DNA from 3 places in the Nocardioides sp. HB32 genome. Region 3 is predicted to be linked to each of the others. Evidence: riboswitches for the same ligand, from Rfam matches in the RefSeq annotation. Region 3 holds a riboswitch; each other region holds the start of a gene.

Region 1 (3,262 bases), 1.3 Mb from region 3:
CAGGAGCTCTCGGTGCGTCGAACCACGATCCCCATCCTGCTGCTCGCGCTCGCCCTCACAGCGGGCTGCAGCAGCGACGGCGACGATCCGGGTACGGCGAGCCCGGGCTCGCCGGCCTCGCCGACGTCGACGAGCAGCTCGCAGGCGAGCTCGCCGACGGACTCCCCGTCGGACGTCGCGACGGGCATCGAGCTGTCGATGCCCAACAGCAGCGTGCGCGCCCCCGCGGACTGGACGCAGGCCAAGGACCTGACCCGCTACGAGGACGGCGCCGACAGCCCCGACAGCCTCGCCTACATCATGCTCGGCGAGATCGACGCGTTCGGCTCGGACGCCTCCGCCGAGCAGCTCGGCGAGAACCGGATCAAGGCGAACACCTACCCGAAGGCGCCGAAGGTGCTGCCGGTGAGCGAGCTCGACGGCACCGAGGCGTACCACGTGGCCGGCTTCGTGAGCCCGACCCAGTACATCGAGGAGTTCGGCACCATCGTCCGCGACCGGATCGTCACCCTGACGTTCTCCTTCAACAACAAGGTGTCGAGGTCCGAGCGCGACGAGGTCGTGTCCTCGGTGCTCCCGACCTTCGCCTGGAAGTAGCCGTCAGCGGCGGTACCGCAACGTGCCCGGGAACCACTTGTCGGTCCAGAGCTTGTCGGTGCGCACGCGGGTGCCGGAGTGCGGCGCGTGCAGCACCCACCGGTGCCCGTGGGTGAAGCCGGCGTACACACCGACGTGGTACACGCCGCCGCCGTCGTAGAAGAAGATCAGGTCGCCGCGCTTCATGTTGCTGCGCTTGATGTGCTGGGCGAAGTGCGCCTGCGCGGACGAGGTGCGCGGGATGTGCTTGAAGCCGGCCTTGCGGAACGAGTAGAACGTCAGCCCCGAGCAGTCGAAGGCGTTCGGGCCGGAGGCGCCGTAGCTGTACGGGTCGCCCTTCTGGTGCACGGCGATGCTCATCGCGCTGCCGACCCGGCGCGCCGACGGCGCGAGCGAGGCGTGCTTGTGGTGGTGGTGCGTGACGCGGTCGTTCCGGGTGGCGGCGTGGCTGTCGGCGATCGGGGCGGTCGAGAGGAGGCCGACGGCGAGGGCGCCGCTGGCGAGGGCGCGCAGCGCCAGGGAGTGGATCGTGGGCATGCGGAGGTTTCCTTCCCACGCCTGTGAGGTGAGCTGTCGGGTTCGGGCGAGAAGGTGCCCGGCCACCGGTCGGTGGCTTCACCCCGAGCGCCCGCGTGATGCTGGTGCGGCCGCGAAGGTGGGTCCCCCACTCCTGCCGTCCGTGATCGGTCCACGACCCGGGTGGCAGGATTCGGCGTGCCCGGGCCGGTGTTGCGACGTGCAACCGGTCAAGGACGGTAACCAGAGAATTCGCCCGATCACGAGTCGGTGCCGGGCCGATTCCGTGGCGCACGCCACACTCCCCGCGTGGGATCGCGGGCGAACTGGTCGAAGGTCACACAGTTACAGCGCTGTCACGCGCCCCTCGTCGAGGTGGACGACGCGGTCGGCGACCTGCCAGACCCGGGGGTCGTGGGTGGCCACGAGCACCGCGGAGCCGGCGTGCGCGGCACCGGCCAGCACCGCCGCGACCTGGGCCACGTGGTCGTCGTCCTGGTGGCCGGTCGGCTCGTCGAGCACGGCCAGCCGGGGTGCGAGGACCAGCGCCCGCGCGACCGCGGTGCGCTGCTGCTCGCCGAGCGAGGTCTCCCGCACGCCGCGCCGGGTGAACGCGCCGAGGTCGAGCGCCTCGGCGAGCCGGGCGAGGGCCGCGACCGGGTCGACGCCGGCGCGGTACGCCGGCAGGCAGATGTTGTCCTCGACGCTGAGCCCGGCGAGCAGTCCGTGCTGCTGGGGCACCACCGCGACCACGGACCAGTCGGCGACGGCGCCGGCGGGCCGCCCGTCGACGGTCACGGTGCCGCGCTCGGGCGTCTCGAACCCGGCGGCCAGGTGGCACAGCGTGCTCTTCCCGGACCCGGACGGACCGGCGACGGCGACCAGCTCACCGGGGGCCGCGGCGAGGCTGACGTCGTGCAGCACCTCGACCCGGCCCGCGCCCGCGCCGTACCCGTGCGCGACCTGCTGGATGCTCAGTCCGGTGCCGGTCACAGCTCCACCTCCGGTCGGCGCAGCCGCACGTGGTCGCCGTCGGCCTCGACGACGACCCGGCGGTCGGGGAAGAGGCCGAGCATCTCCTGGGGCAGCTGGACCCGGCCGGTCGCGTCGATGACGGCCGCGGCGGTACGCCGGCCCGAGGTCTCGCTGGAGACGACGCCGTGCCGCAGCCGGAGCAACCGGTCGGCGCGGTGCGTCACGCGGTCGTCGTGGCTGCTGATCACGACCGTCGACCCTGCGGCGGCGACGGCGAGCAGCGCGTCCATGACCCGGTCGGCGTTCGCATGGTCGAGCTCGGCGGTCGGCTCGTCGGCGACGACCAGCGCCGGGGTGCCGACCAGCGCGATCGCGACCGCGAGCCGCTGCTGCTCGCCGCCGGACAACGCATCGGGCCGGTGACCGCCGCGGTCGGTCAGACCGACGGCGTCGAGGGCCTCGGCCAGGTGGCGGCGGGAGGCGCCGCGCCAGGACGCGACCTGGCGGAGCTGGTCGGTGGCGCGCAGGTGCGGGAAGACGGCGTTCGAGGCGCGCTGCGGCACGAAGCCGATCTGCCGGCGGCGCAGCCGCCGCAGCTCGCGGGTCGAGGCGACGCCGACGTCGCTGCCGAGCACGGTGAGGCGGCCGGCGCTGGGCCGGTCGCGGGCGCCGAGCAGCGTCAGGAGGCTGCTCTTGCCGCTGCCGGACGGCCCCGCGACGACCGTGAGCGCACCCGGGACGAGCTCGAGGCCGATGCCGCGCAGCGCGTGCGTCTCCCCGGTCACGGAGCGGAAGACCTTGACCAGGTCCTCGCAGGACACGGCCGTCATGGACTCAATCCCCGGCACGGAGCACCTCCGCGGCGGGGCGGCGACGGGTGAGCAGGGTCCCGACCAGCCAGGCCACCAGGACCAGGACGACGAGCACGCCGAGCAGCCAGAGCAGGTCGGCCGGCTCCGGCCGCGGGTGTGCGAGCGGCGGGATGCCGGCAGCGGCGTCGATGCTGCTCGGCATCAGGACGACCACCGCGGCGGCGAGCAGGGCAGCGACGACGGCGGTCGCGACGGCGTACCCCACCTCCCAGGCGCGCGCCCGCGCCAGGTCGGCCGACCGGTAGCCCATCCGCCGCAGCAGCACGTCCGAGACCGTGTCGCGGTCGGACAGCCGGAGCGCG
Region 2 (3,262 bases), 3.2 Mb from region 3:
GAGCGGCCGGCCCCGGCCGGTGACCGGACCGAGCGGGAGCTGGAGCGGCTGCGGAGCCGGCTGGCCGAGGCGGAGCAGTCGGCCCGCGAGCTGCGTGCTGCGCACAAGGCGCAGCTCGACGAGGTCAAGGCCGACAACACCGCGCTGCGCCGCAGGCTCGGCGAGAGCCGGGTCACCGAGAAGGAGGCGCGGGCGTCGGCCGAGGAGGCCGCCGCCGCCGGACGGGCCGCGGGGGAGCGCGCCACGGCGCTGGAGCGGGAGAACAAGCGGCTGCGCGCGCAGGTCGAGCGGCTCGAGGAGGGCGCCCGGGAGGGACGCCGCGACGCGCGGGCCGAGCGCGACGAGGTGACGCTGCGCGCCCGGATCCTGCTGGAGACCGTGATCGACGCGGCGACCGGGCTGCGCCGCGAGCTCGCGCTGCCGCAGGTGAGCGGCGCGCCCTCGGACCGGGTCGAGGCCGACGTGGCCGAGGCGGGCCAGCGGGTGCCGAGCCAGGCGTCGCTCGAGCAGTACCTCGCGATGCCGCGCGCCCGCCTGGTCGTCGACGGCTACAACGTGAGCAAGGCCGCGTGGCCCAGCTCGTCGCTGGAGGCCCAGCGGGTCCGCCTGATGGGCTCGCTCGCCCCCCTGGTGGCTCGCACCGGTGCCGAGACCACCGTCGTGTTCGACGCCGCCGAGACCGACCACCGACCGCCGGTGAACGCGCCGCGCGGCGTCCGGGTGCTGTTCAGTCCGCGCGGCGTGATCGCCGACGACGTGATCCGCGACCTGGTCGCGGCCGAGCCCGAGGGCCGGGTGGTCGTGGTGGTCACCGCTGACCAGGCGGTCGCCCGCGACGTGGCCCGCGACGGCGCCCGCGTCGTACCGCCCGACGCGCTCCTGGACCTGGTCACGCGGTAGCGGCGACACGCCGGTGCCCCGGGCGGCCGGTCCCACTGTCGGTGGTGCCTGCGACCGTTCCCGGCATGACGAGAATCGACTGCGACTCCTGCACGGTGCGGGGTCTCCACTGCCACGACTGCGTGGTGACCGTCCTGCTCGGGCCGCCACCCGAGCTCAGTCTCGACGACGACGGCGCCCGCGCGCTCGACGTCCTGGCCGCGGGCGGGCTGGTGCCACCGCTGCGCCTGGTCCAGCCGGTCGACACGCCACACGTGGAGTCCGCATGAGCCGGCCGCCCCTGTGACTGCTGTGACTGGTGTGACCTGTGTGACACCTCATGCCCATCTCGCGGCGAAACACGCCCACCTTTTACGTTGAAAGTTTGGTCGTCCTGCGAGACCCCCGTTAACGTGTGGCACTCAGGTGGCCGGACCGTGGATCACTCGGATCCTCGCGGCCACCGCGCTGAGTCTCGGACCGGTTCGCCGGCCCGGGAGCCGGGGAACCAACCGGTGGCCGTGCTCGGACGACCACCACTGGGGTGAATCCTCCGCGATGCGGAGGTAGGGCAAATGTCGTGCCCGAATCCGTCAGCTCACCCGGTAGGCGTACGACGTAACAAGGAGAGCGCCGGCTCGTGCTGAACGCCCGGAAGCGACTGATCACCCTGGTGTCCGGAAGTGCCCTCGTCGCAGTGGTGGGTTTCATGCCCTCCACGCCGGCGAGCGCGGAGCCGGACATCGGCGACGTCCAGGCCCGGGTGGACCGGCTCTACCACGAGGCCGAGCAGGCCTCCGAGCGCTACAACGAGGCGAAGCTCGAGCTGACCTCGCTCAAGCGCGACCTCGGCCTCCTCAAGGCCGACCAGGGTCGCCAGGGCAACCGGCTGGAGAAGGTCCGCCGGCAGGTCCAGGACTCCGTCATCCGGCAGTACGAGGGCCAGAGCCTCTCCGCCATGGGCCAGGTCGTCCTCTCCGACGACCCGCAGAAGTTCCTCGCGCAGCTGAGCACCATGTCGTCGTACAACGACATGCAGGACCAGCTCTTCGACGACTACGCCACCGAGCTCAAGTCGCTCGACATCCGCAGCGACGCGACCGCCAAGCGGGCCGCGCAGGTGGCGGAGCTCCAGAAGGACCTCGGCGCCGAGAAGGCGACCGCCGACAAGAAGCTCGCCGAGGCCAAGACCCTCCTCGGGCAGCTGCAGGCCGAGCAGCGCCAGGAGATCCTCTCCCGCGGCACGGTCCGCACGCCCTCCGACATCCCTGTCTCGGGGCGGGCCTCGGCCGCCGTGGCGTACGCGATGGCTCAGGTCGGCAAGGCCTACGTCTACGGCGCCGCCGGCCCGAACGCGTTCGACTGCTCCGGCCTCACGATGATGGCCTGGGCCCAGGCCGGTGTGGCCCTGCCGCACTCGTCGAGCGCGCAGTACTCCTCCGGGCCGCACATCGCCGAGAGCGACCTCCAGCCGGGCGACCTGGTCTTCTACTACAGCCCGATCAGCCACGTCGGCATGTACATCGGCAACGGCCTGATCGTGAACGCCGAGAACCCCGGCTCCGGCATCCGGGTCACCGGCCTGCACGCCATGCCGTACGTCGGAGCGGTCCGCCCCGGCTGAGATACTCCTTCGCGTGAAGACCGGTCGTCCCCTCTGGTGGGTGGCCGGTCTTTCGCTGTGCCTGCTCGTCGCCGTCGGCGTCGTCTCCTGGGTGGTCGTCGTCGACGACGGTCCGTACGTCGTCCCGACGCAGCCGGCCGCCACCCGGTCGAGCCCGTCGCCGGCACTCGCGAGCGAGGTGCTGCGCGCCTTCGAGCGCGCCGTCCGCACCGGTGACGAGGACGCCGCTCGCGCGCTCGCGCCGACGGGCGACGACGCGGCCGCCGACCGCCTGGCCGGCATCGTCGCCAACGCCCGCGCCGCGCGGGTGGAGGACTTCACGCTGCGCTACGTCGACGCCGAGGGTGCGTACGCCGACGGTGGGTGGCACGCCGCCGCGGACGCGACCTGGCGGTTCGCCGGGTTCGACCGGGCGCCGGCGCACGCGGAGGTGCTGGTGGCTCTCCAGGACGACGGCGACCGGGTCGCGCTGACCGGGTTCGGCGGCGGCGACCGGGTGTCGCCGTTGTGGCTGTCGGGTCCGCTCCAGGTACGGCGTACGCCGGGGACGCTGGTGCTGGTCGACGGGACGCCGGCCGAGGCGCGGCAGTACGCGCTGCGGGCGGCCACCGCCGTGCCCGTCGTACGACGCGTGCTCCCGGACTGGCGGCGCGGGCTGGTGGTCGAGGTGCCGGCGTCCGAGAAGGCGCTGGACGGGGTCCTGGATGCCGACCCGGGCAGCTACGACCAGATCGCCGCGGTCACGACGTCCGACGACGG
Region 3 (3,262 bases):
GAGCTGGCCCGCGCCCATCTCCTCTACGGCGAGTGGCTGCGTCGGGAGGGCCGGCGGTCGGACGCTCGCGATGCGGTCCGGTCCGCGTACACCATGTTCGACACGATCGGGATGGTGGCGTTCGCCGAGCGTGCCAGGCGCGAGCTGCTGGCCACGGGGGAGAGGGTGCGCCGTCGTACGGAGGAGTCCAGGACCGACCTCACCGCCCAGGAGCAGCAGATCGCCACGCTGGCCGCCGAAGGGCTCACGAACCAGGAGATCGGTGAGCGGCTGTACCTCAGCACGCGCACGATCGAGTGGCACCTGGGAAAGATCTTCACCAAGCTCGGGATCAGGTCGCGCCGCGCCCTGCGTGGGGTCGCGGCGAGTCTGGCGCCACCGGCGCAGGCGTAGCTGCTGGGCCTGCCGGCTTCCGCCGGAGGGGCGCGGAAGCTGCGCACCGGCGACAGGTCACGGTGCGGCCCGAGGGCCGGCTGCGGTCCGCCGACGTGGAGGTGGCCACGAGCGAGCCCGACGGTGACGACCTGCGCCCGGCGCGGCTCGGCGGCGCGCGGGCGATCCTGTTCAGGCGGCTCGGACGCCGGCCCGATGTGCCGGCGCGGGTCCGGCTGTGGTGGACTTGCCCGCTCTCGGACCGCCCCCGTCCGGATACACGGAAGAAGAAGCATGCGCAAGATCGTCGCCCTGGTCCTGGTCGGGCTCGGAGTGTTCCTCGTGGTCGCCGGCATCGTGGCCCGGGCGTGGGCGCCCGGCCAGATCGAGCGGACCCCGCTGGACACCGACAACACGACGTACCTCTCCGGTACCGCGGAGGTGCCGAACGCCGACCTCCAGCTCGAGAAGACCCCGGTCCTGGCGTGGAGCACGAACAAGGCCGACGCCGACGCCTCCGACGAGGACGTCGTCGCGTTCGCGACCTCGCTCTGCCTGGTCCGGGACGCCGACGGCATCGACGGCTGCGTGGACGGCGACGACCCGCGGCTGATCTCCGCCGAGACCGACGTGTTCGCGGCGGACCGGCACACCGGCCTCACGGTCGACGACCCGGAGTACCTGCCGGCGGACGCGCTGCACGAGGAGGGCCTGCAGAACAAGTGGCCGTTCGGTGCCGAGAAGAAGACCTACCCGGTCTGGGACGGCGTGGTCGGCGCCGCCGTCGACGCGACGTACGAGGGCACCGAGGAGATCGACGGCCTCGAGACCTACGTCTACCGTGCGGTCGCGAACGCCGACGGCGTGGACGTCGTCGCGGACCTCCCGGGCAGCTACGCCAGCTCGACCGAGTACTACATCGAGCCGCGCACCGGCGCGATCATCAACCAGGTCATCCACCAGCAGCGCGTCGCCGACGGCGTGGGCACGGTCCTGGACCTGGACCTCGCGTTCACCGCCGGCCAGGTGCAGACCAACGTCGACGACGCCCGCGACAACCTCTCGCTGCTGACCCTGATCGAGACCACCGTCCCGGTCGTCGGTCTCGCTGTCGGCATCCCGCTGGTGCTGGTCGGACTGGGCCTGCTGCTCCTCGGCCGCAGGCGGATCGAGCAGCTCGACCCCGAGCGCGCCCAGGAGCTGAGCGGCGTCTGAGCCGACCGCCTGCTGGCGTGCAGGTGCGGTGAGTCACACCGGCGCGGAGTTGGTCCGCGGCCGGCCGCCTGCCTACCGTCGAGGAGCCCTGCCACCGCGGGGTGACCCTCCGAGCGCGCCGAGTCCTGTCCGGCCGGAGGGTGGTCATCGATGAACACGCTCGGACAGGAGCGGGGGACCCACAGGTTCCACGGGCCGCACCGCGGCCCTCGGGGTGAAGCCACGTGCCGGACGACGGCCGTGACCGGGCAACTCCAGCCCGAACCCGACAGCTCACCTCGCAGGCGCACGGAGGAGCTGTTCCATGCGCATGCGCACCCTCGTGTCGGCCCTTGCCCTCACGGCCACGACCCTCGTCCCCGTCCTTGCCCTCGACGCCCCCGCCCACGCCGCGAGCGGCAGGACCTGGGACCGGCTCGCCCGCTGCGAGTCGGGCGGCAACTGGCACATCAACACCCACAACGGTTACTACGGCGGCCTGCAGATCAGCATCGGCACCTGGCGCGGGTACGGCGGCGGCAAGCTCGCCTCGCTGCCCAGCCGGGCCAGCCGGGCCGAGCAGATCCGGGTCGCCGAGCGGATCAAGCACCACCAGGGGTGGGGCGCCTGGCCCACCTGCTCGCACCGCATCGGCCTGCGCTGAGCCCGGACCGTGGTGGCTCGACCGGGTGACGCTCGTCATGGACCCGGGCCGGCGGCGTGACCCGCACCGTGGGAGCGCCGTTGCAGACGGTGTCAGCGATCGGGACTTCCGTCCCTACCCCGGAGGCGCACCGGTGCGCGATGTTGGGTACGGTGCGAGCACCGGGCGAGCGGACCGAAGGGTGTGCAGTTCATGGTCGACGTGGAGACTGTCCTCGACGAGGCGGGCTTGAAGAATCCGAGGGTGCGCGAGTACGTCGCGCACTGGGCCGAGATCACCGGCGCGGAGCGGGTCGAGGTCGTCAGCGCTGACGACGACGCCCGTCTCGTGCAGGAGGCGCTGGACGTCGGCGAGCTGCAGCCGGCCGGCGAGGGCCTGTACTACTCGCGCAGCTACTTCAAGGACACCGCGCGCTCCGAGGAGCGCACGATCGTCGCGACGAGCAACCCCGCGGACAAGGGCGTCTACAACAACTGGCGGCCCTCCTCGGAGATGAAGCCGATGCTGATCGAGCGGATGCGCGGCGCATCCCGGGGCAAGACGATGTACGTCGTGCCCTACCTGATGGCACCGCCCGGCTCGCCGCTCGAGGCGTACGCCGCCGGCGTCGAGCTCACCGACACGCGGACCGTCGCGCTGCACATGATCCGGATGGCGCGTGTGGGCGCGGAGTACGTCGACAGCCTGGCCGACCCCGACAGCTTCGTGCGCGCGGTGCACGTCACCGGCGACCTGGAGAACCTCGGCCAGGGCACGCCCGACGACCAGCGCTACTTCGTGACGGTCGCCGACGAGCGGACGATCCTGCACTACGGCTCGTCGTACGGCGGCAACGCGCTGCTCGGCAAGATCGCGCACGGCCTGCGGCAGGCCTGCTACGACGGCTGGGCGTCGCGGGAGTTCCTCGCGGAGCAGTTCATGCTGCTCGGCATCGTGGACAACGAGACCGGCAAGAAGTACCACGTCTGCGGGGGGTTCCCGAGCGCCTCGGGCAAGACCAACCTCGCGATGACGCTGGCGCCGGACGCGCTC

The links. A riboswitch is a leader RNA that binds a small molecule or an ion and turns the genes downstream of it on or off. The one in region 3 is predicted to bind cyclic di-AMP.
Region 1: it holds a riboswitch for cyclic di-AMP, as region 3 does, so the genes downstream of both, ACVW2K_RS08970 (C40 family peptidase) here and ACVW2K_RS02660 (transglycosylase family protein) in region 3, are expected to answer to the same signal.
Region 2: it holds a riboswitch for cyclic di-AMP, as region 3 does, so the genes downstream of both, ACVW2K_RS18550 (NlpC/P60 family protein) here and ACVW2K_RS02660 (transglycosylase family protein) in region 3, are expected to answer to the same signal.

The regions. Positions count from the first base shown of each region.
Region 1 is NZ_JBSSBS010000001.1:1,772,067-1,775,328, reverse strand. Features, by position in the region: gene ACVW2K_RS08975 (hypothetical protein) at 13-597, shown strand; gene ACVW2K_RS08970 (C40 family peptidase) at 601-1,134, opposite strand; cyclic di-AMP (ydaO/yuaA leader) riboswitch at 1,138-1,322, opposite strand; gene ACVW2K_RS08965 (ATP-binding cassette domain-containing protein) at 1,459-2,106, opposite strand; gene ACVW2K_RS08960 (ABC transporter ATP-binding protein) at 2,103-2,918, opposite strand; gene ACVW2K_RS08955 (hypothetical protein) at 2,923-3,262, opposite strand, start outside.
Region 2 is NZ_JBSSBS010000001.1:3,693,916-3,697,177, reverse strand. Features, by position in the region: gene ACVW2K_RS18560 (NYN domain-containing protein) at 1-900, shown strand, start outside; gene ACVW2K_RS18555 (hypothetical protein) at 966-1,169, shown strand; cyclic di-AMP (ydaO/yuaA leader) riboswitch at 1,336-1,507, shown strand; gene ACVW2K_RS18550 (NlpC/P60 family protein) at 1,589-2,503, shown strand; gene ACVW2K_RS18545 (hypothetical protein) at 2,517-3,262, shown strand, end outside.
Region 3 is NZ_JBSSBS010000001.1:504,012-507,273, reverse strand. Features, by position in the region: gene ACVW2K_RS02670 (ATP-binding protein) at 1-393, shown strand, start outside; gene ACVW2K_RS02665 (DUF3068 domain-containing protein) at 667-1,587, shown strand; cyclic di-AMP (ydaO/yuaA leader) riboswitch at 1,735-1,889, shown strand; gene ACVW2K_RS02660 (transglycosylase family protein) at 1,892-2,230, shown strand; gene ACVW2K_RS02655 (phosphoenolpyruvate carboxykinase (GTP)) at 2,423-3,262, shown strand, end outside.